3 regions of the Undibacterium sp. FT79W genome follow, and region 3 is predicted to be linked to each of the others. Evidence: predicted binding sites of a transcription regulator. Region 3 holds the regulator's gene; each other region holds the start of a gene.
What was found. The regulator LexA, encoded in region 3, represses DNA repair genes until DNA is damaged. The targets are predictions, from matches to a motif close to ACTGTATNNNNATACAGT.
Positions count from the first base shown of each region.

Region 1 (10,432 bases), on a different contig from region 3:
GTTATTTACATTTCAGGTCAGAAACATGCGCCTTACCAACGGCTAAACACTAAATTGCATGTGAGTGCCACTGATATCAATCACATCACCATGCTGTAAGGTATGTGGCTGATCTGACAGCAGTTGCCCATTCACTTTCGGAAATTCTTTGCCTTCGACGTGGCGGACAATATATCTGTCCGTTTGCCTTGCAATTGCAATAACCTGCGTTCCGGGGCTACCCACTGTCGTCACCGCTTTTGTCAACACCAACTCCTTACCCGCATTAGCACCATTGATCACTTTTATTTTCGCCGGAGCCTGTGTCATCACTGGCGCAGAAACAACTGAGGAAACTGCTGTGACCTGCGCACTCTTCTCTACCTGAAAGCGTAATTTGTACTTGCCGATATCAATGACATCGTCGTGCTGGAGTAAATGCTTTTTGACTGGCTGATTGTTGACCAATGTGCCATTGGTACTACCCAGATCAAGAACGAAAGAGCCGTTTGACGTGGTATCGATCGCCGCGTGTTGACCGCTAACAGTCAGGTGGTCAATAACTATATCGTTCCCAATGCGCCGGCCTATCGTAATACGGGATTTGTTAATACTGACTTCTTGCTGCACCAATCCATTAAAGGTGACGATTATTTTCGCCATAAATCATCTCTCACTCATTCAATTTTCAAAAAATTACCGGAATAGCAATTTTTTCACCCACGACGGACCCGATACCGCCTTTAATTTAAACAAAACAACAGAAGTGTTATCAAAGCCCCCTGCCTCATTTGCACAATCAATTAATGCCCTGCAACACGCGGGTAAATCACCGTCATACTGTCGCAATATGTCCTGTATCTGATCGTCAGCAAGCAAGTCAGTCAATCCGTCAGAACAGAGCATATAGACATCGGTCTCATCTGCCTGATGCACACTCAGGTCTACCTCAATATTCTCCTGGGTCCCTACCGCACGCGTAATCAAATTTTTGATCGTTGAAAACCGTGCCTGCGATTCTGAAATTAAACCTGCATTGATTTGCTCCTGGAGCACGGAATGATCTTCCGTCATTCTTACAAGCGCATCATTACGATAGCGATATGCTCTGGAATCGCCTACATGTGCAAATAAAATTTTATCTTGAGTACAACATGCTACAACCACTGTTGTTCCCATACCAAAACATTCCGGATTTTCCTGCGAAGTCTGCACGACCTGACGATTTGCTAAATGAATAGCATCTGAGATCCAGCGCGACAAATGAATCGATTGGAAACCCAATTTCGTATACCACGCTGAATCCAGTTTTGCGCAGAGATAATCAGCAACAATCTTTGCCGTCATCGCACTGGCAACTTCTCCTGCTTTGTATCCTCCCATGCCATCCGCAAGCACAACACAGCCGTAATCAGCACAGACAACAATCGCATCTTCGTTATGTTTCCTGACTCGTCCGATATCAGACAGTGCAGCAAATTCTAGTACATACTGATGTGACATCGATAAATAGCGCTCATTGATTACAGGCCTGGGCAGAAAACTAAGGAAGTTTAGTTTATTTAATATTGCCTATCGTTGCTAGCTTAACATTAAGGTATTGAGTTTGCACTTCATATACTCAAAAGCAAAGTGTGAGTACGAAAAAAAAACCGCGAAAATCGCGGTTCTTTTATTTTGAATAAAAAGAAAATTACAGCATTGCTTTCAACAAACGCGCCATTTCAGATGGATTCTTCGTTGCTTTAATGCCGCACTCTTCCATAATGTCCAATTTTGCTTGCGCAGTATCGGCACCACCGGAAATCAACGCACCTGCATGACCCATGCGTTTGCCTGGAGGCGCAGTCACACCAGCGATGAAACCAACGACTGGTTTCTTCATGTTGTCGCGTACCCAGTAAGATGCATTCGCTTCATCTGGACCACCGATTTCGCCAATCATAATCACAGCGTCAGTATCTGGATCATCATTGAACATCTTCATGATGTCGATATGTTTCAAACCGTTGATAGGATCGCCACCGATACCAACTGCAGAAGACTGACCCAGACCCAGTGCTGTCAATTGACCAACAGCTTCGTATGTCAAAGTACCTGAACGGGAAACCACGCCGATACGACCTTTACGGTGAATATGACCTGGCATAATACCAATCTTGATTTCGTCTGGTGTGATCAGACCTGGGCAGTTAGGGCCGAGCAATTTTGTTTTGCTGCCAGCTTTAGCCATGCGGTCTTTCAACATCATCATGTCGCGGACAGGAATACCTTCAGTGATGCAAATAGCCAAATCGAGATCCGCTTCTACAGCTTCCCAGATCGCAGCTGCTGCACCTGCTGGTGGAACATAGATCACAGAAACAGTTGCACCTGTTGCTGCCTTCGCTTCGGAAACATTCGCGAAAATTGGAATGCCTTCGAAATCTTCACCGGCTTTCTTAGGATTTACGCCTGCAACGAAACAGTTTTTACCGTTTGCGTAATCGCGGCACATACGTGTATGGAACTGGCCAGTTTTACCAGTAATACCTTGGGTAATAACTTTAGTGTCTTTATTAATCAGGATGGACATAGTGATTCCTTGCGATAATTAAGCTTGAGCAGCAGCGGCAACAACCTTCTGCGCTGCTTCTTCCATCGTGTCTGCAGAAATGATAGGCAGACCAGAGTCAGCCAACATCTTCTTACCGATATCTTCGTTTGTACCTTTCATGCGTACAACCAAAGGCACTTGCAATGACACTGCTTTAGACGCGGTAATCACGCCTTCTGCAATCACGTCACAACGCATAATGCCGCCAAAGATGTTGACCAGGATCGCTTTCAGACCTGGGTTTTTCAACATGATCTTGAAGGCTTCAGTGACTTTTTCTGCTGTCGCACCACCACCTACGTCTAGGAAGTTAGCTGGCTCACCGCCGAACAATTTGATCGTATCCATCGTTGCCATCGCCAAGCCCGCGCCGTTTACCAAGCAACCAATATTGCCGTCGAGTGAGATATAAGCCAAGTCAAATTTAGACGCTTCGATTTCCGCTGGATCTTCTTCATCCAGATCGCGGTAAGCCACGATTTCAGGTTGGCGGAACAAAGAGTTCGCGTCAAAGTTAAATTTCGCATCGAGTGCAATTACTTTACCTGAACCAGTCAAGATCAAAGGATTGATTTCAGCTAAAGAACAATCTGTTTCCATGAAGGCTTTAAACAAACCTTGCAATTGAACGCGCGCATCAGCGATAGAACCTTCTGGCACCCCGATTTTGCGGGAGATATCATCAGCTTCTGCGTCTTGCAAGCCAGCACTTGGATCGATCGCGATAGAGTGAATCAACTCTGGATGCTTCTCTGCAACTTCTTCGATGTCCATACCGCCTTCAGACGATGCCATCAATACAACGCGTTGACTGATACGGTCAGTCACCATACTGACGTACAGTTCTTTCGCGATATCGGCACCCTCTTCGATCAACAAGCGACGAACTTTTTGACCTTCAGGGCCGGTCTGATGTGTCACCAGTTGCATACCCATGATCGCATCAGCGTATTCACGCACTTGCTCCAGAGATTTTGCGACTTTCACGCCCCCACCTTTTCCGCGGCCACCCGCGTGGATTTGCGCCTTGACTACCCAGACTGGCCCGCCCAGAGTTTCAGCCGCTTTAACGGCTTCTTCAACAGACATGCATGGGATACCGCGTGGTACGGTCACTCCGAATTTACGGAGGATTTCTTTACCCTGATACTCATGAATTTTCATACGACTTCCCTTCAGACACTGAGGTATAAATAATTAAAAAACAAACTAGCTGGGTGATTTTGCGTTAGGCACAGATTTCGCCCAACGCGGGTAATACTGAACGACAGCCGGACCATCCAAACGCAAAGCGTGGCAACGGTCAAGCTGAAACGGTTGTTGAGATTCGGTTGAGCTACTGGCGCCATCGCGAGTGTCAATAACATCGCCGGCAAAAGCCTGGATCGCAGCGGTTGGAAGTACTAAAGCAAGTTCCGTTAAATGAGAGCAACCATTAACACCTGACATGCGCTCTTTGACTCCCTGACGAAATTGCTGCATCAAATTGAGTCCAATAAGCTTTTTATAGTCAGCCTCTATCGCTTCACAATAACCAGGATAAGGAACTGCCGCTGACAGCGCCTGCGCATCGACAATAGTTAGCTGCAAGTCGATAGTGACTCGCAACTGAAGATCGTGCAAAGCCATACCCTCCGGCCGGATGCCGGACGCAAGCGTAATATCACGGGTCTTATGATCAGTGATACGCGCGTCAAGATCCCATAATCCATCGTCCCGGGCGAACGCGGATATGCTGATCGCACGCGTATGCTTCAACGTGCGTTGTATATTGGGAGTAGATAAGGGCATCATGCCTTTTAAGCGGCTTACTTTAAATTAGCCACAATTGCGTGTCGCTACCGCAGCTTCTACGGTAGCAGCCGCTCCTGCGGCGCTGCAAAAAACCTGCGGATTCTAGCACAGCTAATTAAGCAACTCGTATCTAGCCTCAATTTTTTTTGCATGACGAAACCGAGATTTACTTTTGCTAATCATTGGCTGAACGTTCCGTCTTCAGGGCAAGTTGTATAGACTTCCCGGAAAAACCTCTTTGTTGTAAAAACCTACTTTGCTTGAGGCGTTCATTTTGATTCAACGGCGGGTGGGGAAATTTGCGGAGCAATACATCAACTGCTCTGGATGTCTCTGACTCTGCTAATTCGGATTTAATCCGATCCATTTCTATGGCATCTACGTTGTGACTTTGCAACTCCGCCAGAATACGATGATTCCCAAAGCGCCCCGAACGTCTGTTGACCAACGAATCAGAAAATCTTTCTATAGATAGAAAATTATTTTCTTCAAGCCAGTCAAGAATGGCATCGACATCATCCCCATCTTCTGCGTGTGAAGATAGTTTTCTGAATAATTCGGCGCGACTGTGCTCACGCATAGATAAATACCTGAGTGCCCTGCCTTTAAGACTTAATTTTTGTTTCATCACGATTAAAAAAGCCGATAAACCCATTAAAAGAGGGCTTATCGGCTGTTGTTCTATCCTGAATCGATTACCGGTAAGTATCGTTAAACTGCGTCAGAGCTGATCGCAGGCAACAAAGGTACACCAAGATGTTCACGTACCTTATTTTCGATCTCATGCGCAAGCTGCGGACGCTCTTTCAGGAAATTACGAGCGTTATCTTTACCTTGACCAATACGCTCGCCATTGTAGCTGTACCACGCACCGGCTTTTTCAATGATTTTAGCATCCGCACCCAAATCAAGAATTTCTCCTTCACGAGACGTTCCTTCTCCATACAAAATATCAAAATGTGCTTCTTTGAATGGTGGCGCAACCTTATTTTTGACAACTTTGACTTTAGTTTCATTACCGATCACTTCATCGCCAGCCTTAATAGAACCGGTACGGCGGATATCCAGCCTTACAGAAGCGTAAAACTTCAAGGCATTGCCACCAGTCGTCGTTTCCGGGCTGCCAAACATAACGCCAATTTTCATACGAATCTGATTAATGAAAATCACCAGCGTATTCGTCCGTTTAATACTACCGGTAAGCTTACGTAAAGCTTGGGACATTAAACGAGCCTGCAAGCCTGGCAAAGAATCGCCCATGTCGCCTTCGATTTCAGCACGTGGTGTCAATGCTGCGACTGAGTCAATTACGACCAGATCGACACTCCCAGAACGAACCAGCGCATCCGTGATTTCCAGTGCTTGCTCACCTGTGTCCGGCTGAGAAATCAGCAGATCATTTAAATTCACGCCCAGTTTCTGAGCGTAACCTACGTCTAACGCATGCTCAGCATCAATAAATGCACAAGTACCGCCAATCTTTTGCATCTCAGCGATCGCTTGCAGAGTCAAAGTGGTTTTACCTGAAGATTCCGGGCCATAAATTTCAACCACACGCCCGCGTGGCAAGCCACCAACACCTAAGGCAATATCCAGACCGAGCGAACCAGTGGAAACAACCTGCACTTCTTCCACCACAGCGCCATCAGCCATACGCATGACCGATCCCTTACCAAATTGCTTCTCGATTTGCGCCAATGCTGCGGCGAGTGCCTTGCTCTTCTCTGAGCTGTTTTCAGGTTTCTTATCGTCCATACATTCTTTCATTCAATAAGCAGCGGGTGGAAAGTCAAACCGCAATTAATATTAACTGCGTTTGACAGTACTGTATAAAAAAACAGTGATTTATGCAAGCGGGATTTTTATTTTATGTACATATCATTGACCGGGACCGACACCCGCTGTCCAATATTGTCGAAATTCACTTAACTCTGAATTTTATTCATCTAAGTCTGAATTTTTGGGAGACTTAGATAAATCTCCCGGCAAGAAGCTTTGCCGTCCACAAGTGTAGCTTGTGGACGCCCCCCTCTCCAAGGAATTGTTGGGCGGTCATGGCTTACCTCCCAGAACCTGAAGAATTCTCAGTGCTGAGAACATGGCTTAACGGGAGCGAAAGTAGAAACCACTGCCCCAAGAATTAACTTTGTGCCTGCCGATGCTCCTAAGCGTAATCACAAGGCCGACTGGCACACATGCGACTGTGCATGGTATCCGCTTGCCCACCCAGTTAGGCTTTGCACACTTGTGCGCGGTGGTGGAATCACCACTGTGTTTCACGTCACTTGTCAATTTACGCCCCACTTTACGCGCGCTGGAACTCAACACGAATCCTCACCGTACGGACCTTTCCAGGTCCTCTCCAGCAGTGATTCCGATCCGCAGTAGTCCATTGATTCCAGTCGGATACCGACACGCCAGGAGTGATCATGTGATTTGGAATGATGATTTTATATGACCGACGGCTTTCGCCCCAAAGCCGCCTGTCAACCCGTGGCGGTCAATTTGTGTCGGTAAATTTTCAATAAGTAAACGATCGCGATTGCTGAGTCGCACCGGAGTCGTGGCAGCACCTCTCCCAAGGACTATCTTCTCAGCTGGAGAATATTGTTGAGTTCGATTCCACACTCCACCATACGCTTATCCATGCGATCATACTCACCAATAAGGAAGGGAAGAATAGGGCGGCCATCATACCGTGTACCAGCATAATTAAAACCAAGAAATTCCAGAGAAACCCTCTTAGGATCAGGGTTGAGATGAAACCATACTGCACTTTTGACTATGCTTCTGTGCTTTCCGTGGTTATCAAGCGCAGTAAGATAATTAAATTCTCCCTCAGTGACCATTAAATTGAAAATCTTATGGAGGGCCTCTAGTGATTGGTCCAGCGCAAGCTTTTTTTGCGACTGCTTTATGACTAATATCTCTTTCATTCAACTTGAATTTTTTATCCAAAGCTAATCCATAATACAAAGCATGGCTGAGTATATCTGGGAACGAGTGAAGAGACTGCACACAAGCTTGCACATGCGCACCGATTTCGTGAAATCTACTGGCATATCGGGTTTTGCGGTCATCACATGTGGGCGCTAGCACCTCACCCATTTTGAGGTCACGAACCTCACCAATATGCTGGTCCCAACGCAAAGTCACTTCGTGTATATGAAACGACGCAAAGTCGGCTCTTTCCACCACAGATACCAAGCTATCTCTGGCCAACAGCATTTGGTCTTTTCCATAAATGTCAAAAATAAGCTGTTTCGTAACTTCTTGGTTCCACAAGTTGTCCATATACTCATCTTCTCCGAAACTTCCCGTCTAGTGCAAGTATTGTGATGTCTGTTCTTGGCCGAACCTGGCCATTTGTGGCTAGAATAGCATCTTTCTCGCCCAGAGGGCTCACGCTTTGTCGCGGCAAGCGGAAGTCGTTCAAAGCATACCGCACATTCCGGGTCAATGCCGTCCACTAGTACTCCGTTAATCTAGACCAGCCATTCCAGTTCAAACCCTGCCAGCCGCAAAAAAATTAACCCGCAATACAGGCGCGCCAATCGTAAGGCGGCATTCATCAGTAATTGTTTTTTCCGTTGCTTCTGCATCGACTCATCCTTAAGGGCACCTCGAATAACTGGAGAATGGGGGCGGAGTGCTGAGAAAATCGAGGCATGCAGCGAATCGGCTGCTGATTGGCTCAGGACTCCTGGCCCTTCGGGCAACTTCGGTAACTTCTACCCTGCGCAACCCGCCATGCTTCCTGATCTGCGGAGCTTGCTACTTTGCCGCAGGCGACAAGCCCTGTACGGCCTTCAATGCTCCCCAATAGGCGGGCTTTGGATGCTGTTGGCTGTCAAAGAGCAAGGGTGCATCGCTGCGCCACCAGTCCCAGCCCGCGTTACGACTGGTATGGGCGTCGGAGATACCCCACCATGTCACCGCCGTCAGTTCCGGATGGGAAAGAAAGACTTTCATTAGCGCTTCATAGCGTTGGCCCTGTACGGGCAGGAGACGGTCCACGGAATCCGGCAGCAGGTAGGTATGGCGTTGATACAGGCTCATGTCCATTTCGGTAATTTGGTTTTCCAGTCCCAGGCGGGCGAATACCACCAGCGTTTCATCTACCTCTGCAACCGCAGGTTCGAAAATCGAAATATGCATCTGGTGTCCCACGCCATGGACAGGAACACCGCGCGCCAGCAAGCCTTGCACCACACGTTGCAGGCATAAGCGCTTTGCTGGCAGCGTCGTCGAGTAGTCGTTGATTATCAAGCGCGCGTTGGGATCGGCCGCATGTGCGTAGCGGAAGGCCCAATCGATATAGTCGGGGCCGACCACCTGCAGCCATTGGTCGTGGCGCAGACAGTCAGACTGGGCCGGATCAATGACTTCGTTGACCACATCCCAGGTATAGATCTTTCCCTTATAGCGGCCTACCACTGTCTCGATGTGCTGCCGAAGGCGCGACAACACCAGATCGCGTGACGCCGGCTGGCCGTCTTTGCCAGACCAAAACCAGTCCGGCGTGCGCTTGTACCAAAGCAGAGTATGGCCTCTGACCGCCATGTCGTGCTGTTGGGCGAAATCGACGATCGCATCGGCCGGAGCAAAATTGAATTCGTTTTCGCTGGGTTGAATGCGCGAAGGCTTCATGACGTTCTCGGCCACGACGCTATTGAACTGGGCTGCAAGCAACCGTCCTTCGGACGTGCTCAGTTGACCCGGCTCAACAGCGGCGCCGAGCCGCAGCCTACCCTGGTATGCTTGCGCCAGTGACGTTATGCCGGAGGCCGGTTCCGGTGCTGTGCAGCCCTGCAGAAATGCCGCGAGCATGGCGACCAGCAGACAGAAACGTAAGACAGGTGAATCCATCATGATGACCTCATTCAGCGTGGTAGGACGATGGCCGCAATCTTTGCCACCAACTCGTCTGGAGTAGGATCGCCAGCGTCATTATTCGCCAGCACGGTGATGAAAATTTCCTCCTGCGGGAAGCGCATCATGTCGGCGCTGAAGCCGCCGATATCGCCACCGTGTTCAATCGCAGCTTTGTTCCGTATGCTGCGGACGAAGAAACCGTAGCCATAGCCTGTCGCGCGTATGCCGTGCAGGCGGTAACTTGTAACCATCCGCTGCCAGGATTCGGGTTTCAGCAACTTGCCGTGAACGATAGCCTGATCCCACAGTGCCAGGTCATCGACACTGGTGCGTAACGCGCCAGCCGCGTAAGGCCAGCGCATGCTGTACTCCGGCGACACAGTCACCTTGCGGCGTTCCTGCGTGTAGCCGACGACGTCGGCAGGAGTGGCGGCAGTCTCGATACGGGTATGCGTCAGTTGCAGCGGCTCGAAGACGTTGCGGGCCATGAAGTCCGCGTATGGCATACCGGACACGTGCTCGATGATGGCGCCCAGCAGGAAGTAGTTGGAATTACTGTACGCGAAGCGGTCACCTGGGGCAAATTCCGGCTTGGCGTCTTTGAAGAAGGCGATGCCATCCTCTACGCTTACATCCGAGTTCATCCGTTCGATGAAGTGCGGCAGCTCGGTGTAATTCCGGATGCCGGAGGTGTGCGTGAGCAAATGCTCGATGGTGACCGGACTGTCCGCTCCGGCGAAAGCAGGCAGGTATTGCCCGACCTTGTCGGAAAGTGCGAGCTTACCTTGTTCAACCAGCAGCATGATTGCCGCTGCCGTAAATTGCTTGGTGATGGAGCCGACACGCAAGCTCATTCCGGGATCGAGCGCGACGTTTTCGCTGACCTTGGCCAGGCCGTAGGCTTTGCGGAACAGCGGCGTTCGATGGTCGGTTACCAATACCACCGCGCCCGGTACGCCGGGCTTGAGATAACGCTGCAGCATGGCGTCGATGGCACGCACGCGTTCGGCTGTGTCGTCATCCTGCGCCGGGGCTGGCAGTGCGTCGGCGGCGGCCTGTGACGTAGCACAGGTACCGAACAGCGTCAGGCCGATGATCAGCGCGCAGCACGCGGGCGCTATGCGTAGCGGTCGGGACATCTTGACGCACCTTAGTTGCGCTTGTCAGTGGCCTGGTCGCGCTGCTTCT
Region 1 is NZ_JACOGB010000012.1:2,020-12,451, reverse strand. It holds gene H8K38_RS17565 (FHA domain-containing protein) at 43-642, opposite strand; gene H8K38_RS17560 (Stp1/IreP family PP2C-type Ser/Thr phosphatase) at 676-1,482, opposite strand; gene sucD (succinate--CoA ligase subunit alpha) at 1,673-2,554, opposite strand; gene sucC (ADP-forming succinate--CoA ligase subunit beta) at 2,573-3,754, opposite strand; gene H8K38_RS17545 (DUF2889 domain-containing protein) at 3,785-4,369, opposite strand; gene recX (recombination regulator RecX) at 4,545-4,997, opposite strand; gene recA (recombinase RecA) at 5,081-6,124, opposite strand; gene H8K38_RS17530 (hypothetical protein) at 7,232-7,663, opposite strand; gene H8K38_RS17525 (endo-1,4-beta-xylanase) at 8,144-9,241, opposite strand; gene H8K38_RS17520 (serine hydrolase) at 9,253-10,383, opposite strand; gene H8K38_RS17515 (hypothetical protein) at 10,395-10,432, opposite strand, start outside.
Region 1: recA (recombinase RecA) is a predicted target of LexA. The motif match lies at 6,194-6,211, and genes of this name have one in related genera.

Region 2 (10,432 bases), on a different contig from region 3:
CTGTCAGCGCAATCAAACGCATAGAAGTTCTGCGCGATGGCGCGTCTGCACAATATGGCTCGGATGCGATTGCCGGTGTGATCAACATCATTCTTGACGATACGCCGGGTACGGAATTCTCGGTTCGCCATTCGCAATATTCTGAAGGCGATGGCAAGAGCAATGAAGTGAATCTGAAAACGGGCTTCACATTCGGCGACGCTGGAAAAGCGACGATCTTCGGCGCGCTGGCCAAGTCTGATCCGACCTCACGCACGCGCCAGCGAGCCGATGCGATTGCGTTTCAGGCGGCGCATCCGGAACTGAATGTGCCGAATCCAGTACAACGCTGGGGTCAGCCTGAATTAGAAAGCAAGCGCATCGGTTTCAACGCCAGCATGAACCTCAGCGACACAATCGCGCTGTACAGCTATGGCTTATATAGCAGCGGCGACGGCACCTCTGATTTCAACTGGCGTAACCCAGACACAAGCACTGGTGCGTACAAAACCAGCAGCGTGTTCCCCGGCTGGGATTTACGTCGTTTGTACCCTGTCGGTTTCAGCCCCAGCTATTCCAATGAGCAGGATGATGTGCAGTTCGTCGCTGGCCTACGCGGGCAGGCGAGCGAGCGCATGAATTGGGATGTCAGCGCCTCCTATGGCCGCAACCGCATCGACTATAAACTGGCGAATTCTATTAATGCGTCGATGGGGCCAACCAGCCCGACGGCGTTTTACCTCGGACGTTTGTCGCAGGAAGAAAAAATTCTGAATGCGAACGTCAACTACGAGTTACCAGTTGCATCAATGGCGCAACCGCTCAATATTGCGTTTGGTACCGAAGTCAGAAATGAAACCTATGGCGTCAAAGCAGGTGAGGTCGCCTCATATACGGTCGGCCCCGGCGCTGCGATCGGGCTGGATGCTAATTCTAACGGCGCACCGGGCTTCAGTGACAGGCAGGCCGGTAGCTGGGGACAGGATAGTTATGCCGCCTACCTTGACATCGAAGCGCCGGTCAGCAAAGCGCTGAATCTCGGTGCCGCCGTGCGTTATGAACATTTTTCGGAATTCGGTAACACCGTCAACGGCAAGCTGTCGGCGCGCTATGCATTGAATCCGGATACGGCCTTGCGCGGTTCGTACTCCACCGGCTTCCGCGCTCCAACGCCGGGACAATCAAATACCAACAGCACCGGTCAGGGTCTGGATACAAAAACACTCTTGCTGTTCACCAGCGGACGTCTGGCGAATAATGATCCGCTCGCGATTCTGCTCGGCGCACAGCCATTGAAACCCGAAAAATCACAAAATCTGTCGCTCGGTCTGACATGGAAAAATGCGCTGGGCTTTTCCGGTTCTGTCGATGTGTACAACATTAAAGTGACAGACCGTTTCAGCACCTCAGCTTCATTTGCAGTACCAGCAGGCATCGCGAATCCGCTGCGTTACACCTCGGTCAGTTATTTCACCAATGACTTCGACACCACGACGCGCGGTATTGATATCGTCGGCAGTCATCTGAGCAAGCTGGGTAACGGCAAACTGAATCTGACACTGGCATATAACTACAACACAACCACGGTTGACAGCGGCCAATCCAGCGTCGCCACCAATGCGGCACAGCGCAAGGTGTTCGAAGAACGTCTGCCACGCCAGAAAGCGACGATCAGCGGTAACTATGAAAGCGGCAACTGGGATGCACTGGCACGCGTTCGCTATTACGGCGCCTGGACCGACAATTCCGGCAATGCGACCGGCGATATTTTCCAGCGCTTTGGCGGCATTCAGTTTCTCGATATCGCCCTCAGTTACAAGCTCAGTCAGAAGCAATCGATACGCGCCGGTATCGATAATCTGCTGAATAAATACCCCGATGAAGCCAGCTTTCAGGCCAGCCGTGGTCTGATTTACTCACGTAACGCACCGTATGACACGGACGGCCGCAGCCTCTACGTTGAATACAAGGTGAAATTTTGAGTGGTAACAGTATGAAAAACAACGACAAAGTCGATGCCAAGCGCCGTCATTTATTATGCTCAGGAGCACTGTTGGGAACGCTGCCGCTGGCATCCGGTAGCGCAGGTGCGGCAAGCCAGCCATCAACAGCATCACAAGCTTCACCAGTCATACCGGTCGCCCCTGTTGGCGCAACGCCGGCGACGCTGGCGCGTGATAACGCTTACTGGAATGCGGTCGCAGCACAATACGACATCACGGATGATGTCATCCTGCTCGACAATGCTTACTGGGGTTCGATGTCGAAGTCTGTGCTGGCCGATTATCAACAGCAATTGGCGATGGTCAACCGTGGTAACGCCTGGTACGGGCGCGTGCGCTTTCCTGCCGAGTTCGAGACTGCCCGCAAACGCACCGCCGACGCACTCGGCGTTCACCAAGATGAAATCGTATTTACGCGCGGCGCAACCGAAGCCTTGCAAGTGCTGATCGCGGGTTACCAACGCCTGACAGCGGGTGACAGCGTGCTGTATGCCGATATCGATTACGACAATATGATCACCACCATGCGCTGGTTAAAGCAACGCCGTGGCGTCAACGTTGTGGCGATCAGTATGCCGGAACCATTCAGTTACGATGCCGTGGTCGCCGCCTATGTCGCAGCGATGGATCAGCATCCGCGCCTGAAATTAATTCTGCTCACGCATGTCAATCACCGCAACGGCATGGTCTTACCCGTCGCCCACATTGCCCGGCTGGCGCGCGAACGCGGTATCGATGTGATCGTCGATACCGCCCACGGCTTTGGACAACTCGACATGCGCATTCCGGATCTGCAGGCGGATTTCGTTGGCATTAATCTGCACAAATGGATAGGCGCGCCGGTCGGTGTCGGCGCGGTGTATATCAAGCGTGGGCGCGTGCGCGATATTGCCCCTTATCTGGGTGAACCTGATGGCGACGACATCAGCACACGCGTGCACACCGGCACACTGAATTTTGCGGCTTACCTGAGCCTGCCGAAAGCGCTTGATCTGCACGCCGCGATCGGCGTGGAGAACAAACAGGCGCGGTTACAGTATTTGCGCAATCGCTGGATCGAAGGCGCGCGCCAGATCAAGGGCGTAGCTGTGCTGGCCTCGTCCGATACGCGGCTGAGCAGCGCCATCAGCGCATTCCGTCTGACGGGAAAAACCAGGGCGGAAGACACCACGGGATTAGCAACACAGCTCGCCTTGCAACACGGCATTTTTACGGTTCCCCGCAACGGCCTGGTATCTGGCAGCTGCATCAGAGTCACACCCGGAATTTTCACTCCCGAATCACATATTGATGCCCTGCTCGCAGCGATGCAAAAAGTGGCCGCAGCTTAATGCATGTCATCGTATTTCACCGGACGAAATACGATGTGACGCAATGTGATATGACTATGTGAATAAAAGCCGCCAACGATGGCCTGATACTCACCTTCGCACATATCCAACTGTTAAAATTCCGGCATGCCTCGCTTTGCTTTTTCTTTGTTATCTGGTTGTTTGTTGTGCTGCGCATGCAGTCTGGCACCCGCAACCGTCTGCGCCAGTCAGTTATCGGTGGTCACCGAGAGTTTGCCACCGCTGAATTTCGAAGAGCATGGCAGCGTCACCGGCTATTCCACCGAAATTGTGCAGGCGGTTTTGCAAGAAGCAAAGCTGGCAGCCCCGATAGAACTGATACCCTGGGCACGCGCGTATCAACGGGCGCTGCAACAACCGAATACCCTGATTTATTCCATGACCCGCACGCCCGAGCGTGATGCGCAGTTTGAGTGGATAGGCGTGCTCAGCAACCGCCAGATTTATCTCTATAAATTGAAGTCCCGCACCGACATACAGATAAAAACACTGAGCGATGCTGGTGCTTATAAAACCGGGCTGGTACGGGAAATGGCGTCAGCGAAAGAGTTCATGCGTAAAGGACAGTTTCCCGACTACGTGGTCGACTACGCACCGACTGACGAATCCAACATGAAAAAATTTCTGATGGGCCGCGTTGATCTGGCCATTTTTCAGAACTGGAGCGCGGCGTTTTTAATGAAGTCGCAGAACCGTACGATGGATGAAATCGAACCCTTGCTCCTACTCGATGGCAGCAGCAATTATTATCTGGCGATGAGCAAAAACAGCGACCCGGCGCTGGTGAAAAAGATACGCAAAGCTTTTGAAAAGGTGCAGCAATCCGGCTTATTCGACAAGCTGCGGCTCAAATATCTGCGCTGATATCTAAGCTGATACGTCTAAGCTGATACTTCAGCCGAAGTCTACACTGAAAAAGCGGGTATTTTCATATACTCCCCCTGCTTTTTCATAAAACATGCTTCATGTCCTTATGTTTAAAGGGCTTTAAAATATACTCCCCCCAGTATATTTATCCTCAAAACAGGCCTAATTGCTGCCCGCTGGCGACCTCTGTTTCAGCAAGTCGCACGCCCAGACCCAGCAGGCGCACGGGTAACTGGCGGCGCTGTAATCCGGTTTCCAACAATTGCTGAAACAAACCGATATCCAGCGTTTTTGAAACGCATTCGACGGTGGTGATACGAAAATCAGAAAAGCGGATTTTGACGTAGAGTTTATGAATATAGCTGATCGCATCTGCCCGCTGCACCCGCTGTTGCAGCGACGCGTATAAAGCAGGCAGTTCGGCCACACACGCGGTCAGATCGGGCAAATCATGGACATAAGTTTCTTCGGTACTGACCGATTTGCGCTCGCTGCTGGCACGCACCTCGCGCAGATCAATACCGCGACACAACTGATACAAGCTATTGCCGAGCTTGCCGAAATGCTGCATCAGATCTGCCAGCGACCACGTACGCAAATCGCGGCACTCCTGAATGCCCATGCTGTGTAATTTGGCGGCGGTGACTTTGCCGACGCCAAACAATCTTGCCACCGGCAAGGCCGCAACGAACTCTTCCACCTGATCCGGCAAAATGACGAACAAACCATCCGGCTTGTTCCAGTCGCTGGCAATCTTGGCGAGAAACTTATTTGGCGCCACGCCTGCCGAAGCGGTGATACCGACGGTGTCGGCAATCCGGGCGCGGATTTCACGCGCAATCAGGGTCGCGCTGCCATGATGGCTGGTCGCCTGACTGACATCGAGATACGCTTCATCCAGCGATAAAGGCTCGACCGCCTCGGTGTAGTCGCGGTAAATCGCCAGAATCTGGCGCGATGCAATCCGGTATTTTTCCATCGTCGGCGGCAAAATCAGCAGCTCCGGGCAACGCCGTACTGCCTGCGCCATCGGCATGGCTGAACGGATGCCGAAACGCCGCGCCTCGTAATTACAGGTCGCTACGACGCCGCGTTGATCCGGTTGACCGCCAATCGCCAGCGGCCTGCCCCGCAATGACGGATCATCCCGCATTTCTATCGAGGCGTAAAAACAGTCGCAATCACAATGAATAATTTTTTTCAAAACGCAGATCGTTGGGGTGGGATTGAAACTCATTTCATCAATAGGGATGAATTCTGGTTTATTTTATCTGTTTTTCTCTACAAAACTGTATGCATATACAGTTATTTCAATCTTGCTTGCGCCATATCAGCGATGACAAAGCGCAAAAATTACGTCACTATCTGAAAGTTTTCCTTTCCTGCGGCTTCAACATGAAAAAAACTTTCTCCTTTGTCTCCAGACTCATTTCCGCATGCACGATTGGTCTTGCGTTAAACCTTGCACATGCCGACGTTGCCAGACCATATGACGAAACTGCTGATGCGCCCGCCGCAGTCGCCAAAGCGCTGACGCAGGCACAGGCCAGCAACAAAAAAGTGCTGGTGATTTTCGGCGCGAACTGGTGCAAGGATTGTCTGGAGCTCGACCGTTCTATGCAAGGACAAAGCGCCGCCCTGATCGCCAGCAAATTCGTCTTGGTTAAAGTCGATGTTGGTCAGTTTGATAAAAATCTGGCGCTGGCAAACAGCTACGGCAACCCGATTAAAAAGGGTATTCCGGCCGCTGTCGTTTTAAAAGCAGATAACAGTGTCTTGTTTGCATCGAAAGGTGGTGAATTGTCGAATGCACGCAAAATGAGTGAACAAGGCGTGTATGATTTCTTCAATCAGATCATCACGCAGCACCCGTAACATCAGGTTTTCTGCTGTCATCTGAGATACGCAGTAACGGCGGCAGCAACGGCTCGCTGCCGGTCATGGGCATGATATCGGTTGTGCGTTAATCACCCAATTTTCTGCACATTTTTTCTGTTTTTTTTAAGCAAGCTGATGTCTGTCACACCAACGCCACCCAACCCGGTTGCTGCAGAGATCACGGCAGCAGAGCTGAAAGCGCTGAAAGTCAGCCAAGCCTTGCTGAATAATTTCTCGCGCTTTCTGCCGGCAGTTTTTTTTCAGTATCAACGTTTTTCCGCCGAACGCTTTTGTTTCAATTATGCAAGCGAGGCGGTTGAACGCTTGTTTGAATTCAGTGCCGCAGAACTGTGCGCAGACGTCAATATTCTGTTCAGAAAAGTGCATCCGGCAGATTTATCTGCATTCATACTCAGCGTTCGCACGGCGGCCGAACATCTGCACGTCTGGACGCATGAATTCCGCATCGTTCTCAAGAATGGCGAAGAGCGCTGGATGGCGGGCGAGGCCAGCCCGGAACTGCAGGCCGACGGCAGTCTGCTCTGGCATGGCTGCTTTATGGATCAGACCCGCAGCAAACAGACTGAGCGCAGCTTAATCACGGCGGAACAACAGCGGCGACTGGTCATGCAGGCCTCGAATCAGGGTTTGTATGACATCAACCTGAACACCGGCGCGGCCACCTTCAGTCCCGAATACAGCAACATGATCGAACACTCAATCGAAGAGTTTGCCGATCCGTTTGCATTCTGGGATTACTTCTGGAAACACAGCATCCATCCGGATGATGTGGCCGGGATAAAAGAAGCCTATCGCATCCATTTTGCTTCGAAAGGCAAAACCGATTACCACGCCGAGTTCCGACAGAAAAATCGTGCAGGCGAATGGCGCTGGATTATGTCACTCGGGGCCGCTGTCGAATGGGATGAAAATCAGCGTGCCGTGCGTATCGTCGGCACCCACATCGACATTACAGAACGCAAACGCACAGAAGAACAATTGCAGCTGAATCAGGAATTGCTGCGCTCGAATAATGTCCGTTATAAAGAATTGGCACGCGAACTGGAAATTCTGATCGCCAACGCGCCGGTGGGCATTATGTTCGTCAGCAACGGCGTCATCATCCGCGCCAATGAGGCTCTCGCCGATTTGTGCCGCTTCCCTGATGCGAAATCAATGATAGGGGTAAAAACCACTTTTCTGTACCACAACGATGAAGACTACCGCGCCTTCGGTCAGGCAGTGATACCGAATCTGGAAGCCGATGAACTGGTAGAGCTTGAATGGTATCTGCGGCGCGCCGATGGCGAGTCGTTCATGGCGCGCGTCGCTGGTCGCGCCCTGCCCGCTGAAACCTACGAAAAAGGGGCAGTCTGGATGATAGAAGATATCACCGGACAAAGAAAAACTCTGGATGCGCTGCGCGAAAGCGAAAGCCGCTTGCAGCGCATCATGAATTCCAGCCTGATCGGCATTTTGTATGGCAGTGACGGCTCCCGTCTGACGGACGTGAACCGCATGTTTTGTCAGTTGTCCGGATACTCTCGCGAACAACTACTGGCAGAGCAGTTTCTGTGGCGAGTCGTGTTGTCAGAGCAGGATCAGTATCTGGTACATCAGGCATATACAGAAATGCTCAGCACCGGTACCACGGCACCGTTCGAAGTCATGCTGCGACGTGCCGATGGTTCGGCAATACCGGTGCTGGTGGGTCTGGGTTATCTGGAAAATTCTCCGCGCGAGTGGGTCGTCTTTGTCATGGACATCAGCGAGCGCCTGCGTATCAATCAGCTCAAAACAGAATTCGTGTCGATGGTCAGCCACGAACTACGCACGCCGCTGACCTCAATTCGCGGCTCACTCGGTTTGCTGGAATCCGGCGTCGGTGGCACCTTACCTGACGCAGCCCGGCAATTGATACGGATCGCGCACAATAACAGCAAGCGCCTGGTGAATCTGGTCAACGATATTCTCGACATCGATAAACTGAACAACGGCAAAATGAATATCCGTTCTGAGCCTGTCGATCTGATCGAAATGCTGCACAATGCGATGGAAGCCAACGAAGCCTACACCAGCTCGCTGCGCGTCGGGCTGATCATGGAACAACAAGTGATGCAGGCCTGGAGTCTGGGTGACCACGACAGGCTGATGCAGGTGATGGCGAATCTGATCTCCAACGCGGCCAAATTCTCACCCGAAGGTGAAAGCGTGACCGTCAGAATTTATCAGGAACAGAGCCATTATCATATCGCCGTCAGTGATCGCGGCCCCGGCATTCCACTCGATTTTCAGACGCAATTATTTGAACCGTTTACGCAGGCCGACGGCACCAATACCCGTCGCCAGGGAGGAACCGGTTTGGGGCTGGCCATCACCAAAGCGCTGGTCGAAAAAATGCATGGCGAAATCTTTTTCCTGAGTTGCCCCGGTGAAGGCTCGACATTCTGGTTCAGCTTACCGGCGTGCGTACCGCCAGCGTCTGCCATCACCTGAAATCTGGGATTCAAAGCAGCTGTGTCTGCGCCTGACTCTGCCGGAATTCAGCCGGGGTCTGCGTCGTCCAGCGTCTGAACGCGCGCCGGAAACTGCGACTGTCGGAATAGCCGAGTTCTTCCGCAATACGTTCCAGACTCAGGCCGGTTTGCAGTAATTGCCGCGCCCGTCCGATGCGGATAGTTTCGGTAATCTGGAAATACGAAGTTCCTTCGCGCGCCAGCAAACGATGCAAAGAACGTTCGCTGGTTCCCAGGACAGATGCCGTCTGTGCCACGCTGTGCAATTCACACTGAAGCGCAGTCAGAGTGCGTAGCAGGCTTTGCCGTCCAAGCACACCAACCGCCGCCAGTTCCGCCTGACAGGCATCGTGCGAAGTATGTGCCAGCAGCGCATCCGGTTGCGGCAACGCCATTTGCAACACCTGGTTGTCGATCACAATACGACTGACATCAGCACCTGCGATCACGGGACAAGCAAAGAATTTTTCGTACGCTGTCAGACTCGCGCCGGGCTGCAAACGCAGTTCCACCCTTACCAGCGGAAAGCGGCAGCCGCACAATTGGCGCGCCGCATTGATGGCGGTGACCAGATGATCGACTTCCAGAAAATCCTGCAATTCCGCATCGTCGAATAAAGGCAAGGCAAGCAGTGCCGATTGTTGCGGCCCCGCTTCCAGTTGCAGATGCACCATAGAGCCGGCGATCAGTTGATAGTCGAGACCGAATTGCATAGCCTGCGCCAGCGTTTCCTGAGCGCCCATACCGGTGGCCATCTGACCCAGTTGCGGCAAGGCTTTACGCGTACCGGATCGCAGCCCCAGATCAGCGCCGCCGCGGTGTCGCGCCTGTAACAGGCCTTCGCGTGCCTGGGCATAACTGATGCGGTTATCGTGATGCTCGGCAAAGGCGGGAAACATATCCTGCCAACGCCAATCCTGCTCACGCGCGATCGCCAGCACACCGCTGAACGGATGAGCAGGAAATACCGCATCTTGTACCGACAAGAGTGCGGATATGGTGGGCGCAGGCTGGTTCATCTGTGATGGTCTGACAACGTGGCAGTAAATGTCCTTACTTTAACCGAAACGGCATACTAATATCGTCGTACCGTACACCGGAAATTAAAACAACAGGCCTGACGCTGGCGATGCCATCGCGTACAGCCTCATCCAAAGAGAGAGACACATGAATAATATCAGCGACTATATTGTGGTCGGCGGTGGTTCCGGCGGTTGTGCCGTGGCCGGACGCCTGACTGAAGACCCGGATCTCAGCGTAACCGTGCTGGAAGCGGGCGGCGGTGGCGACAGTCTGGTGGTGAATACGCCCGCTGGTGTGGTTGCCATGCTGCCAGGCAAACTGAATAACTGGGCATTTGAAACCGTGCCGCAACCCGGCCTGAATGGTCGCCGCGGCTATCAGCCGCGCGGCAAAATGCTGGGCGGGTCTTCCGGTCTGAATGCAATGATTTACGTGCGTGGACACCGGCAGGATTACGATCACTGGGCAGCACTGGGCAACACCGGCTGGTCGTATGACGAGGTTTTACCGTATTTCAAACGTTCAGAAAATAATGAAACCCATCATGACGCGTACCACGGCAACGCCGGGCCGCTGCATGTCAGCGAGTTACGCACCGATAACCCGTATCAGCAATTGCTGATCGAAGCGGGCAAACAAGCGGGCTTTCGCATCAATACCGATTTCAACGGTGCCGAGCAGGAAGGCATAGGCTTGTATCAGCTGACCCAGCATAATGGCGAACGCTGGAGTGCATCGCGCGCGTATCTGCGGCCGCACATGGGCAAGCGGCCAAATCTGCGCGTGGAAACCGGCTGCTATGTGACCCGCATTC
Region 2 is NZ_JACOGB010000003.1:320,614-331,045, forward strand. It holds gene H8K38_RS06850 (TonB-dependent siderophore receptor) at 1-1,961, shown strand, start outside; gene H8K38_RS06855 (aminotransferase class V-fold PLP-dependent enzyme) at 1,973-3,313, shown strand; gene H8K38_RS06860 (ABC transporter substrate-binding protein) at 3,440-4,198, shown strand; gene dinB (DNA polymerase IV) at 4,353-5,438, opposite strand; gene H8K38_RS06870 (thioredoxin family protein) at 5,597-6,076, shown strand; gene H8K38_RS06875 (PAS domain S-box protein) at 6,215-8,575, shown strand; gene H8K38_RS06880 (AraC family transcriptional regulator ligand-binding domain-containing protein) at 8,586-9,614, opposite strand; gene H8K38_RS06885 (GMC family oxidoreductase) at 9,763-10,432, shown strand, end outside.
Region 2: dinB (DNA polymerase IV) is a predicted target of LexA. The motif match lies at 5,490-5,507, and genes of this name have one in related genera.

Region 3 (10,432 bases):
TCGACATTGTGTACTGGTCTGGCTGCGTCGATGGGGGCGTTTTTACTGGCGGCAGGTGCTAAAGGTAAGCGATTCTCTTTACCGAATTCCCGCATTATGATTCATCAACCCTTGGGTGGTGCGCAGGGGCAGGCATCTGATATCGAGATTCAGGCGCGTGAAATTTTGTACTTGCGCGAACGTCTGAATGGCATTCTGGCGGAAAACACAGGCCGCAGCTTAGATCAGATTGCCAAAGACACTGATCGTGATAATTTTATGTCGGCTGACGCCGCTGTCGAATACGGGTTAATTGATAAAGTTTTGACTCATCGCGCTTAAGCTGCTTGAATTAGATAAACGCCCGTTCCCATAAAGGTTCGGGCGTTTTTTATTTATTTTCTAAATTATTCGATTTCTCAGGTACTTCTGGATCTTGTGCATGCAATGACGAAAACTGTTTTTGCAGGTAATATGCTCTTCGTTCCGATTTATATTTATTTTGTTTTTCTCATATTCGTACCATGCCCGATAAAAAATCCTCCAGCGGTGAAAAACTGCTCTACTGCTCATTCTGCGGAAAGAGTCAACATGAGGTTAAGAAGCTGATTGCAGGGCCTTCGGTCTTTATTTGCGATGAGTGCATAGACTTGTGCAATGACATTATTCGCGATGAAGTATCTGAAATTGACAATATAGCGAGCGCGAAAACTGAGCTGCCAACTCCCCAGGAAATTACCGATTTATTAGATCAGTATGTGATTGGTCAGCCTAATGCAAAGCGTATTCTGGCGGTCGCTGTCTACAATCATTACAAGCGTCTGAAGCATCTGGGTAAAAAGGATGATGTAGAGCTCGCAAAGAGTAATATTTTGCTGGTTGGTCCTACCGGTTCAGGTAAAACGTTGCTGGCGCAGACGCTTGCTCGCATGTTGAATGTACCGTTTGTGATCGCAGACGCGACGACCTTGACCGAGGCTGGTTATGTTGGTGAGGACGTTGAAAATATCATTCAAAAATTACTGCAGAACTGTAATTATGAAGTCGAACGTGCTCAGAAGGGTATCGTCTATATCGATGAGATTGATAAGATTTCCCGTAAATCTGACAATCCCTCGATCACACGTGATGTGTCTGGTGAAGGCGTGCAGCAGGCTCTGCTGAAGCTGATCGAGGGCACGATGGCATCGGTGCCGCCACAAGGAGGTCGCAAGCATCCAAATCAGGACTTCATTCAGATCGATACCACGAATATCATGTTTATTTGTGGCGGTGCTTTTGATGGACTGGCAAAGATTATTTTAGACAGATCAGAGCGTAGTAGTATTGGTTTTTCAGCCAGCGTTAAAAGTCAGACGGAAAAGAGCGCAAGTCAGATGATGCAGGATGCGGAGCCGCAAGATTTGATTAAGTTCGGTTTGATTCCTGAGTTGGTTGGTCGTTTGCCTGTTATTGCAACGCTTAACGAACTTGACGAGGCGGCATTGATTCAGATCCTGGTTGAGCCAAAAAATGCGCTGATTAAGCAATATGCAAAACTGCTGGAAATGGAAGGCACTGAGCTTGAAATACGCCCGGCTGCTTTGCAGGCAATTGCAAAAAAAGCGATTGCCCGTAAAACTGGTGCGCGTGGTTTGAGATCGATACTGGAGCATGCATTGTTGGATATTATGTACGATCTGCCTAGCCATCAAAATGTTGAAAAAGTGGTGATTGATGAGGGGACTATCACTAACGGTGCTAAGCCTTTGCTTATTTATCACGAGCAAGTCAAAGTGTCCGGAGCTTGAGTTTTTGCAAAAAAAGGGGAGATATCCCCTTTTTTTTATGGTTATTCACCGCATTTTTTTTAATCGAAGTAGAATGAAGTAGGAAAAAACATGGCTTCAGCCGTAAAGCTACTCGGGGAGCTCTCTGCGTAGCTTTTTTATTGTTTTTTCTGATAATGGGCTTGTGTTTTAGCCTTGTGCGCCAACATTACCAACTAGTATTTATGAAAGGTGCGCCATGACAACTACTTCAATTACCGAGCAAATTCAACTGCCGCTGCTGCCATTACGTGACGTGGTTGTATTTCCCCATATGGTTATTCCACTGTTTGTGGGGCGCCCAAAGTCCATTAAGGCTTTGGAGGCTGCAATGGAGCAGGGTAAAAGCATTATGCTTGCTGCTCAAAAAGCCGCTGCGAAGGACGAGCCTTCGGCTGACGATATTTATGAAATTGGTTGTATAGCCAATATTTTGCAAATGTTGAAGTTGCCTGATGGCACAGTAAAAGTATTGGTTGAAGGGGCGCAGCGTGCCCGCATTCACCAGATTCATGATTCTGAGTCACACTTCAGTGCTGAAGTGACGCCGGTTGCGGCAGTTGAGGAAGATGATTCTGAAGTTGAAGCGATGCGTCGTGCAATTGTTCAACAGTTTGATCAGTACGTAAAACTGAACAAAAAAATCCCGCCTGAAATTCTTGCCTCTCTCTCTGGTATTGACGACGCCGGTCGTCTTGCAGATACCATTGCGGCACACTTGCCTCTGAAATTGGAGCAAAAGCAAGTGATTCTGGAAATTTTCAGTGTAGCCAAAAGGCTTGAACATCTGCTTGGGCAACTTGAAGGCGAACTCGATATCTTGCAGGTGGAAAAACGTATCCGTGGTCGCGTGAAGCGTCAGATGGAGAAATCGCAGCGTGAGTACTATCTGAACGAACAAGTGAAAGCGATTCAGAAAGAGCTGGGCGAAGGCGAAGAGGGTGCAGATATCGATGAACTTGAGAAGAAAATCATTGCTGCCAAAATGCCGAAAGAAGCTCGCGACAAGGCTCTTAATGAGTTGAAAAAACTCAAAATGATGTCACCGATGTCTGCAGAGGCAACAGTTGTCAGAAATTATATTGATACTATTGTTGGTTTGCCTTGGAAGAAAAAATCCAAAGTAAATAATGATCTGACGAATGCTGAGAAGGTTCTGGAGGATGAGCATTACGGTTTAGATAAGGTTAAAGAGCGCATTCTCGAGTATCTTGCTGTTCAGCAACGCGTGGATAAGTTAAAAGCTCCGATTCTGTGTCTGGTCGGCCCCCCGGGTGTAGGTAAAACGTCTCTCGGTCAGTCGATTGCCCGGGCAACGAATCGCAAGTTCGTTCGCATGGCGCTTGGTGGTGTGCGTGACGAGGCAGAGATTCGTGGACATCGTCGCACTTACATTGGCTCCATGCCTGGCAAAATTTTGCAGAGCCTGGCCAAGGTTGGTGTTCGAAATCCTCTTTTTTTGTTGGATGAAGTCGATAAAATGGGGGCGGATTTCCGTGGCGATCCTTCGTCCGCATTGCTGGAGGTGCTTGATCCTGAACAAAATCATACGTTCTCGGATCATTACATTGAAGTCGATTTTGATCTGTCTGACGTGATGTTTGTCGCGACGTCTAACTCGTACAATATTCCGCCTGCTTTACTTGATAGGATGGAAGTGATTCGTCTTTCTGGTTACACAGAGGATGAAAAAACCAGCATTGCTCAGCGCTATTTGTTGCAAAAGCAAATTAAAAATAACGGCCTGAAAGAAACGGAAATCACTGTCGCAGAAAGTGCGATCAGAGATATTATCCGCTATTACACAAGGGAGGCTGGTGTTCGTTCGCTGGAGCGCGAAATTTCCAAAATATGTCGTAAAGTCGTCAAAATGCTTTTGCTGAAGAAGAGTGAGAAAAAAGCGACGATTACCTCCAAAAATCTGGATAAATATTTGGGTGTACGCCGATACGATTTTGGCGTTGCGGTCAAGGATAATCAAATTGGTCAGGTAGTTGGTCTGGCATGGACGGAAGTTGGTGGCGATCTCTTGACTATCGAGGCTGTTTCTATGCCCGGTAAAGGTGGCGTTATCCGCACTGGAACCTTAGGTGATGTCATGAAGGAGTCGATCGAAGCTGCCCGGACAGTTGTGCGTAGCCGGGCTCAGCGCTTGGGCATTAAGGCTGATGTCTTTGAGAAGAGTGATATTCACATTCACGTACCTGAAGGGGCGACGCCTAAAGACGGTCCTTCTGCTGGTATTGCAATGACGACCGCTTTGGTATCTGTGTTCACCGGGATTCCTGTGCGGGCAGATGTTGCGATGACAGGTGAGATCACTTTGCGTGGCGAGGTATTGCCAATTGGTGGTTTGAAAGAGAAATTGCTGGCAGCGCATCGCGGCGGAATTAAAACTGTTTTAATTCCGGAGGAGAACGCAAAGGATCTGGCTGAAATCCCGGACAATGTAAAAAACAAACTGGAAATTATCCCGGTGCGTTGGATAGACAAGGTGTTGGAAATTGCTTTGGAGCGTCAGCCGCAGCCTTTGGTTGACGCGGAAATTCCCGTTGCCGCTGGATCAAGTGAGCCTTCTGCTGATCTTGCTGTTGTGAAGCATTAATGTTGTATGGATAAAAAAACGCCCGAATTTTCGGGCGTTTTTTATTTAGATTTTATCTAAGCGTCATTGATAGCAATATATTTTCGTTTGATTTTCTTAGTATCAGATCCAATTTCGCATCAGCCCGACAGCCAGTCCTTCCAGTGAGAAATTTTCCTCGTTTTCATTTACTTTGATAATTGAGTAGTCAGGATTCTCAGGAATTAATTCAACAGAATTTCCGGTTTTTTTATAGCGCTTGACAGTCACATCATCGCCAAGCCTGGCAACAATAATTTGCCCATTTCTTGCAGTATCAGTCTTCTTTACTGCTAACAGATCGCCATCGAGTATGCCTGCGTCACGCATAGACATGCCGCGAACCTTGAGAAGAAAATCCGGCTTGGCAGAAAATAGTGCAGGGTCTACTTGGTAGATGGTTTCAATGTGTTCTGATGCGAGTATTGGCGATCCGGCCGCAACCCGCCCGATTAGTGGCAGGTTTATCTGAGAAAAAACAGATTGTGATGACGCCAGTTGTTGACCTGTGATGTGACTTGATAATTCTGACTCCAGCAGGCGTATGCCGCGCGATGTTCCGGGCGCTATTTCAATCACGCCCTTTCTTGCGAGTGCCTGCAGGTGCTCTTCCGCTGCATTGGTGGAGCGAAATCCCAGCTCAGCCGCTATTTCAGCGCGGGTCGGCGGGAAGCCTGTATTTTGAATGGCATCTTTGATTAAATTCAGGATCTGCTCTTGTCGGGCTGTCAGCTTAAGCATTTTGTGTGAACGTAGATCATTACGCTGTATATAAAAACAGTCTGTATTTTTATACAGTGCGCTGTGAAGTGCAAGGAAATTTTGTGGCGATGTGCAATCTAGTGCCATCGGATTAGCTCTGTACTGAATTAATTGAATAAAACGGAAAAGTGCGTTATGATCGTCGGCTTTCCTCTTCCTGCACTCGTCTTGACGCCGAGGCAGGCTATTTTTATTGTCCACAAGGAGAATATATGCGTCATTATGAAATCGTATTTATTGTACATCCCGATCAAAGCGAGCAAGTTCCTGCAATGATCGAACGTTACAAAGCTAGCGTTGTTGCACGTGGTGGTCAGGTTCACCGCGTTGAAGACTGGGGCCGTCGTCAATTGGCTTACATGATTCAAAAATTGGCTAAAGCACATTATGTTTGCATGAACATTGAGTGCGATGCAGAAACATTGCTTGAGCTGGAAACAGCATTCAAATTCAATGATGCCGTTCTGCGTCACCTGACAGTCAAAATGAAAAAAGCTGAAACAGCACCATCTCCAATGATGAAAGCTGTTCAAAAAGAAGACGCGGCTAAAGCACAGCGCGTTGAAGCACCAGCTGCTTAATTCATTTGATTTGAAAAAGGTCGTATAAAAAACAGTGAATCAACTGACAGTGATGGCTCGTATCATAGAGAAATCAGCGATACGTTACACGCCAGCTGGGATACCAATAGCATCAGCAATATTGATGCACAGTTCGCAGCAGGTGGAAGCCGGAACAGGGCGATTGGTTGAATTTGAAATTTCCGCACAAGCTGCAGGTGAAATTTCAGGAAAATTCTCCGAACTGCCTTTAGATGTTGAGATTGCATTCACGGGTTTTTTAGCACGCAAAAATCGCAACAGCAAAAGTCTGGTATTTCATATCAATGGAATACGGGCAAATTTACTAGATTAGGAGCCACAAATGGCATTCGGTAAAAAATTTGATAAAAGCAAATTGAAGCAAAAGCGTCAACAACAAAACCCTTTGTTCAAACGCAAAAAATTCTGCCGCTTCACAGCAGCACATGTAGAAAAAGTTGATTACAAAGATATCGACACATTGAAAGATTTCGTGCAAGAAAACGGCAAAATTATGCCTGCACGTCTGACTGGTACTAAAGCGCTGTACCAACGTCAAGTTGATACAGCGATCAAGCGCGCACGCTACTTAGCGTTGTTGCCTTACACTGATCTGCACACAGCGTAATTGACGACAGGTATTAGGAGAAAAATATGCAAGTTATTCTGATGGATAAAGTCGTTAATCTCGGCAATCTTGGTGATGTAGTTCGTGTTAAAGATGGTTATGCACGTAACTTTTTGATTCCACAACGCATGGCTCGCCGTGCGACTGCAGCAGCAATCGCTGAATTTGAAGCGAAACGTGCTGAGCTGGAAAAAGCAGCAGCAGCAAAATTGGCTGTAGCTCAGGCTCAAGGCGAGAAGCTGGAAGGTTCTACAGTTCAGATTTCACAAAAATCTGGTGTTGATGGTCGTTTGTTCGGCTCAGTAACTAATTTTGACATCGCTGAAGCGTTGGCTAAAGTTGGTTTCACTGTTGAAAAAGCACAAGTTCGCTTGCCGCAAGGTCCGTTGAAAACGGCGGGTGATCACGCTGTTTCCGTTGCACTGCATACTGACGTTGTAGTTAACGTGAATGTATCAGTTGTTGGCGAGCACGCATAATTAGCTGTCAGCTAGATATAAAAAAAGCCGGGGTTTCCCCGGCTTTTTTTATGGTAAGCGTAAAATTATATAAACAATTTTGTTTATTGATGTTTATTGTTCACACCGTACTTTGTCGCCTTCAGTCGTTATTTGTAATTTGATTTAGCAGGTATAATGCGCGCCATGAAAGCCGCTACTGATCCACAACTTGATGCGATTCGCGTCCCCCCCCATTCCATTGAGGCAGAGCAATCTGTCCTTGGTGGCCTCTTGCTCGATAACGCCGCTTGGGATCGTATTGCCGACTTTATCGGTGAGGAAGATTTTTATCGTTATGATCACAGAATTATTTTTCAGTGCATTGTAAAACTGATTAATTCTTCAAGGCCAGCAGACGTCATTACTGTTTACGAGGCCCTGAATGGCATGGGCAAGGCCGAAGACGCAGGTGGTTTGACTTACCTGAATGCGCTGGCGCAAAACACGCCTTCGGCTGCAAATATTCGCCGCTATGCAGAGATTGTCCGTGATCGTGGTGTACTGCGCAAACTGATCACTGTTTCAGATGAAATTGCTGGTAATGCTTTCAATCCTCAGGGTAAAGAAGTCAAGCAAATGCTGGATGAGGCAGAATCAAAAATTTTTGCGATTGCTGAAGAGGGGGCGCGTGGAGCGCAGGGTTTTCAGGCAATTCAGCCTTTGTTGACGCAGGTTGTAGAACGTATCGATGAGTTATACAACCGTGATAACCAGAACGATATCACCGGTGTTCCAACTGGATTCGTTGATCTGGATAAGATGACTTCTGGTTTGCAGCCAGGTGATCTGATTATCGTTGCTGGTCGTCCATCTATGGGTAAAACGGCGTTTTCACTCAATATCGGCGAAAACGTCGCAATTGACAGCGGCCTGCCGGTGGCGGTGTTTTCAATGGAGATGGGCGGAGCACAGTTAGCGATGCGTATGCTCGGTTCTGTTGGGCGGCTGGATCAGAGCCGTTTGCGCGTGGGTAAGTTGAGCGACGAAGACTGGCCTCGGTTGACGCATGCCATTCAAAAAATGAATGACGCGCAGTTATACATCGATGAAACTCCGGCGCTGAGTTCTATCGAATTGCGTGCGCGTTCGCGACGTTTGGCTCGTCAGTGCGGCAAGCTTGGTTTGATTATCGTCGATTACCTGCAGTTGATGTCGGCGAATTCTGCGGGTGAAAACAGGGCAACCGAAATTTCAGAGATTTCACGAAATCTTAAAGGCCTCGCAAAAGAGTTAAATTGCCCGGTCATTGCACTTTCTCAGTTAAATCGTTCGCTGGAGCAGCGCCCGAACAAGCGGCCTGTGATGTCAGATTTGCGCGAGTCGGGAGCGATTGAACAGGATGCCGACGTGATTATGTTTATTTACCGGGATCAGGTTTACAACCCTGACTCTCCCGATAAAGGTACTGCCGAAATTATTATCGGTAAGCAGCGTAACGGTCCAATTGGCAGTGTGCGACTGACTTTCCTTGGTGAATATACCAAGTTTGATAATTACGTCGGTTCGTTGTCGGTGTATGGCGATAATGAGTAATGCAGAATAATTTTTACCCAGTGAGTACATTTCACTAAATGTCTTTCTTCAGTTTGTCAGGTGTAATTAACTTGTGCCCTGACAAAAATATTCCAATTTGTTTCAAATTTCAGTGAGAAAAAAATGTTTGGACGCCTGATGCCTACGGAAGGCAAATTCTTTGAATTATTTAATCAGCATGCAGATCTGTGTGTTAAAGGATCAAAAGAAATGCTTGCCTTGATGACCAATTTTGATGATCTTGAAAGCAGGGTGCATGCGATCGAGAGCATCGAAAAGCAAGCAGATACAGTGACTCACAATACAATAGAGTTGCTGCATAAAACGTTTATTACGCCACTTGATCGCGATGATATTCATAAGCTGATTACGCGTATGGATGACATACTTGATTTGCAGGAAGACGCTGCGCAGACCATTTCGCTCTACGACATCCGTGAAATTACACCTGAAGCAAAGCGACTGGCTGAGTTGTGCCTGGCCTGTGCGGAAAAGGTTAAAGCGGCCGTTGCCTTGTTACATAACATGAATAATTCACGCGAGATTCTGACGATTTGTGAAGAGATTGATCGTCTGGAATCCGATGCTGATCACGTAATGCGTGCTGCGATGTCGAAGCTGTTCCGCGATGAGCCGGATGTTCGCAATCTGATTAAATTGAAAGCAATTTACGAAATTCTGGAAACTGTTACCGATCGTTGTGAAGATGTCGCGAATATTATCGAAGGCATCATCGTCGAAAACGCTTAACAGCAGATATTGACCCGGCCAGTATTCTGAGCGGGGTCTGTCTACTTCACTCTCTCAAATGAATAACCTGGCTCCCGAAGAATCGGGAGCTGTATAAAGCAGAGTAAATTTCATGCAGACTTTACAAATCAGCATTTATGTCGTCGCAGCTTTGGTTGTGCTGGCATTGCTATTTGATTTTATGAACGGCTTTCACGACGCCGCCAATGCGATCGCGACCGTTGTTTCTACCGGAGTATTAAAGCCTCAGCAGGCGGTGGCGATGGCCGCGTTCTTCAATGTTCTGGCGGTAACCGTGTTTCCGTTGACGGTGGCGGCTACGATTGGCAAAGGAACGATACAGCCCTGGGCAATTGATCATTATGTTATTTTTGGCGCACTGGTTGGTGCGGTGTTCTGGAATCTCGTGACCTGGTATTTTGGTATTCCGTCCTCTTCATCGCATGCGCTGATCGGTGGCTTAGTCGGCGCCGCAGTTGCTAAGTCAGGTACGACTGCGTTGGTGTCGGCCGGATTGATTAAAACGATCGCTTTTATCATTGTTTCGCCGTTACTCGGATTCATACTCGGCTCTCTGATGATGTTGCTGGTGTCTTGGCTGTTTGTTCGTTCAACGCCGATGAAAGTCGATAAATGGTTCCGGCGTTTGCAATTGATCTCCGCTTCTATGTATAGCCTTGGGCATGGTGGTAACGACGCACAGAAAACCATGGGCATCATCTGGATGTTGCTGATTGCCGGTGGATATTCAAGCACCCATGATGCTATGCCGCCATGGTGGGTCATTTTGTCCTGTTATACCGCGATCGGTCTTGGCACCTTATTTGGTGGCTGGCGTATTGTAAAAACGATGGGGCAAAAAATTACCAAGCTCAAACCAGTTGGCGGTTTTTGCGCAGAGACTGGTGGTGCGATTACCTTATTTATTGCGACAGCGCTGGGTATCCCTGTTTCGACGACGCATACAATTACGGGGGCGATTGTCGGTGTTGGTTCCGCGCAAAAAATGTCTGCCGTGCGCTGGGGTGTTGCCGGCAACATCGTATGGGCGTGGGTATTAACTATCCCGGCGTCGGCTTTTGTTGCTTCGATTGCGTGGTGGGTAGGAACGAAAATCTTATAACGGACGTTGGTATTCAACGATATAAAAAAAGCGCCAGTCAATCTGGCGCTTTTTTATTGATGATGGTGAATCTGCGCAGATTTTTTACATCTGTTTAAATAAGTGGACGAAGCTTCTGCTGACTTCCAGTTTTTCTGTCAAACCT
Region 3 is NZ_JACOGB010000002.1:376,878-387,309, reverse strand. It holds gene clpP (ATP-dependent Clp endopeptidase proteolytic subunit ClpP) at 1-321, shown strand, start outside; gene clpX (ATP-dependent Clp protease ATP-binding subunit ClpX) at 504-1,769, shown strand; gene lon (endopeptidase La) at 1,987-4,392, shown strand; gene lexA (transcriptional repressor LexA) at 4,495-5,151, opposite strand; gene rpsF (30S ribosomal protein S6) at 5,385-5,753, shown strand; gene priB (primosomal replication protein N) at 5,788-6,087, shown strand; gene rpsR (30S ribosomal protein S18) at 6,097-6,381, shown strand; gene rplI (50S ribosomal protein L9) at 6,408-6,860, shown strand; gene H8K38_RS04905 (replicative DNA helicase) at 7,026-8,414, shown strand; gene H8K38_RS04900 (DUF47 domain-containing protein) at 8,538-9,164, shown strand; gene H8K38_RS04895 (inorganic phosphate transporter) at 9,277-10,287, shown strand; gene H8K38_RS04890 (LytTR family DNA-binding domain-containing protein) at 10,372-10,432, opposite strand, start outside.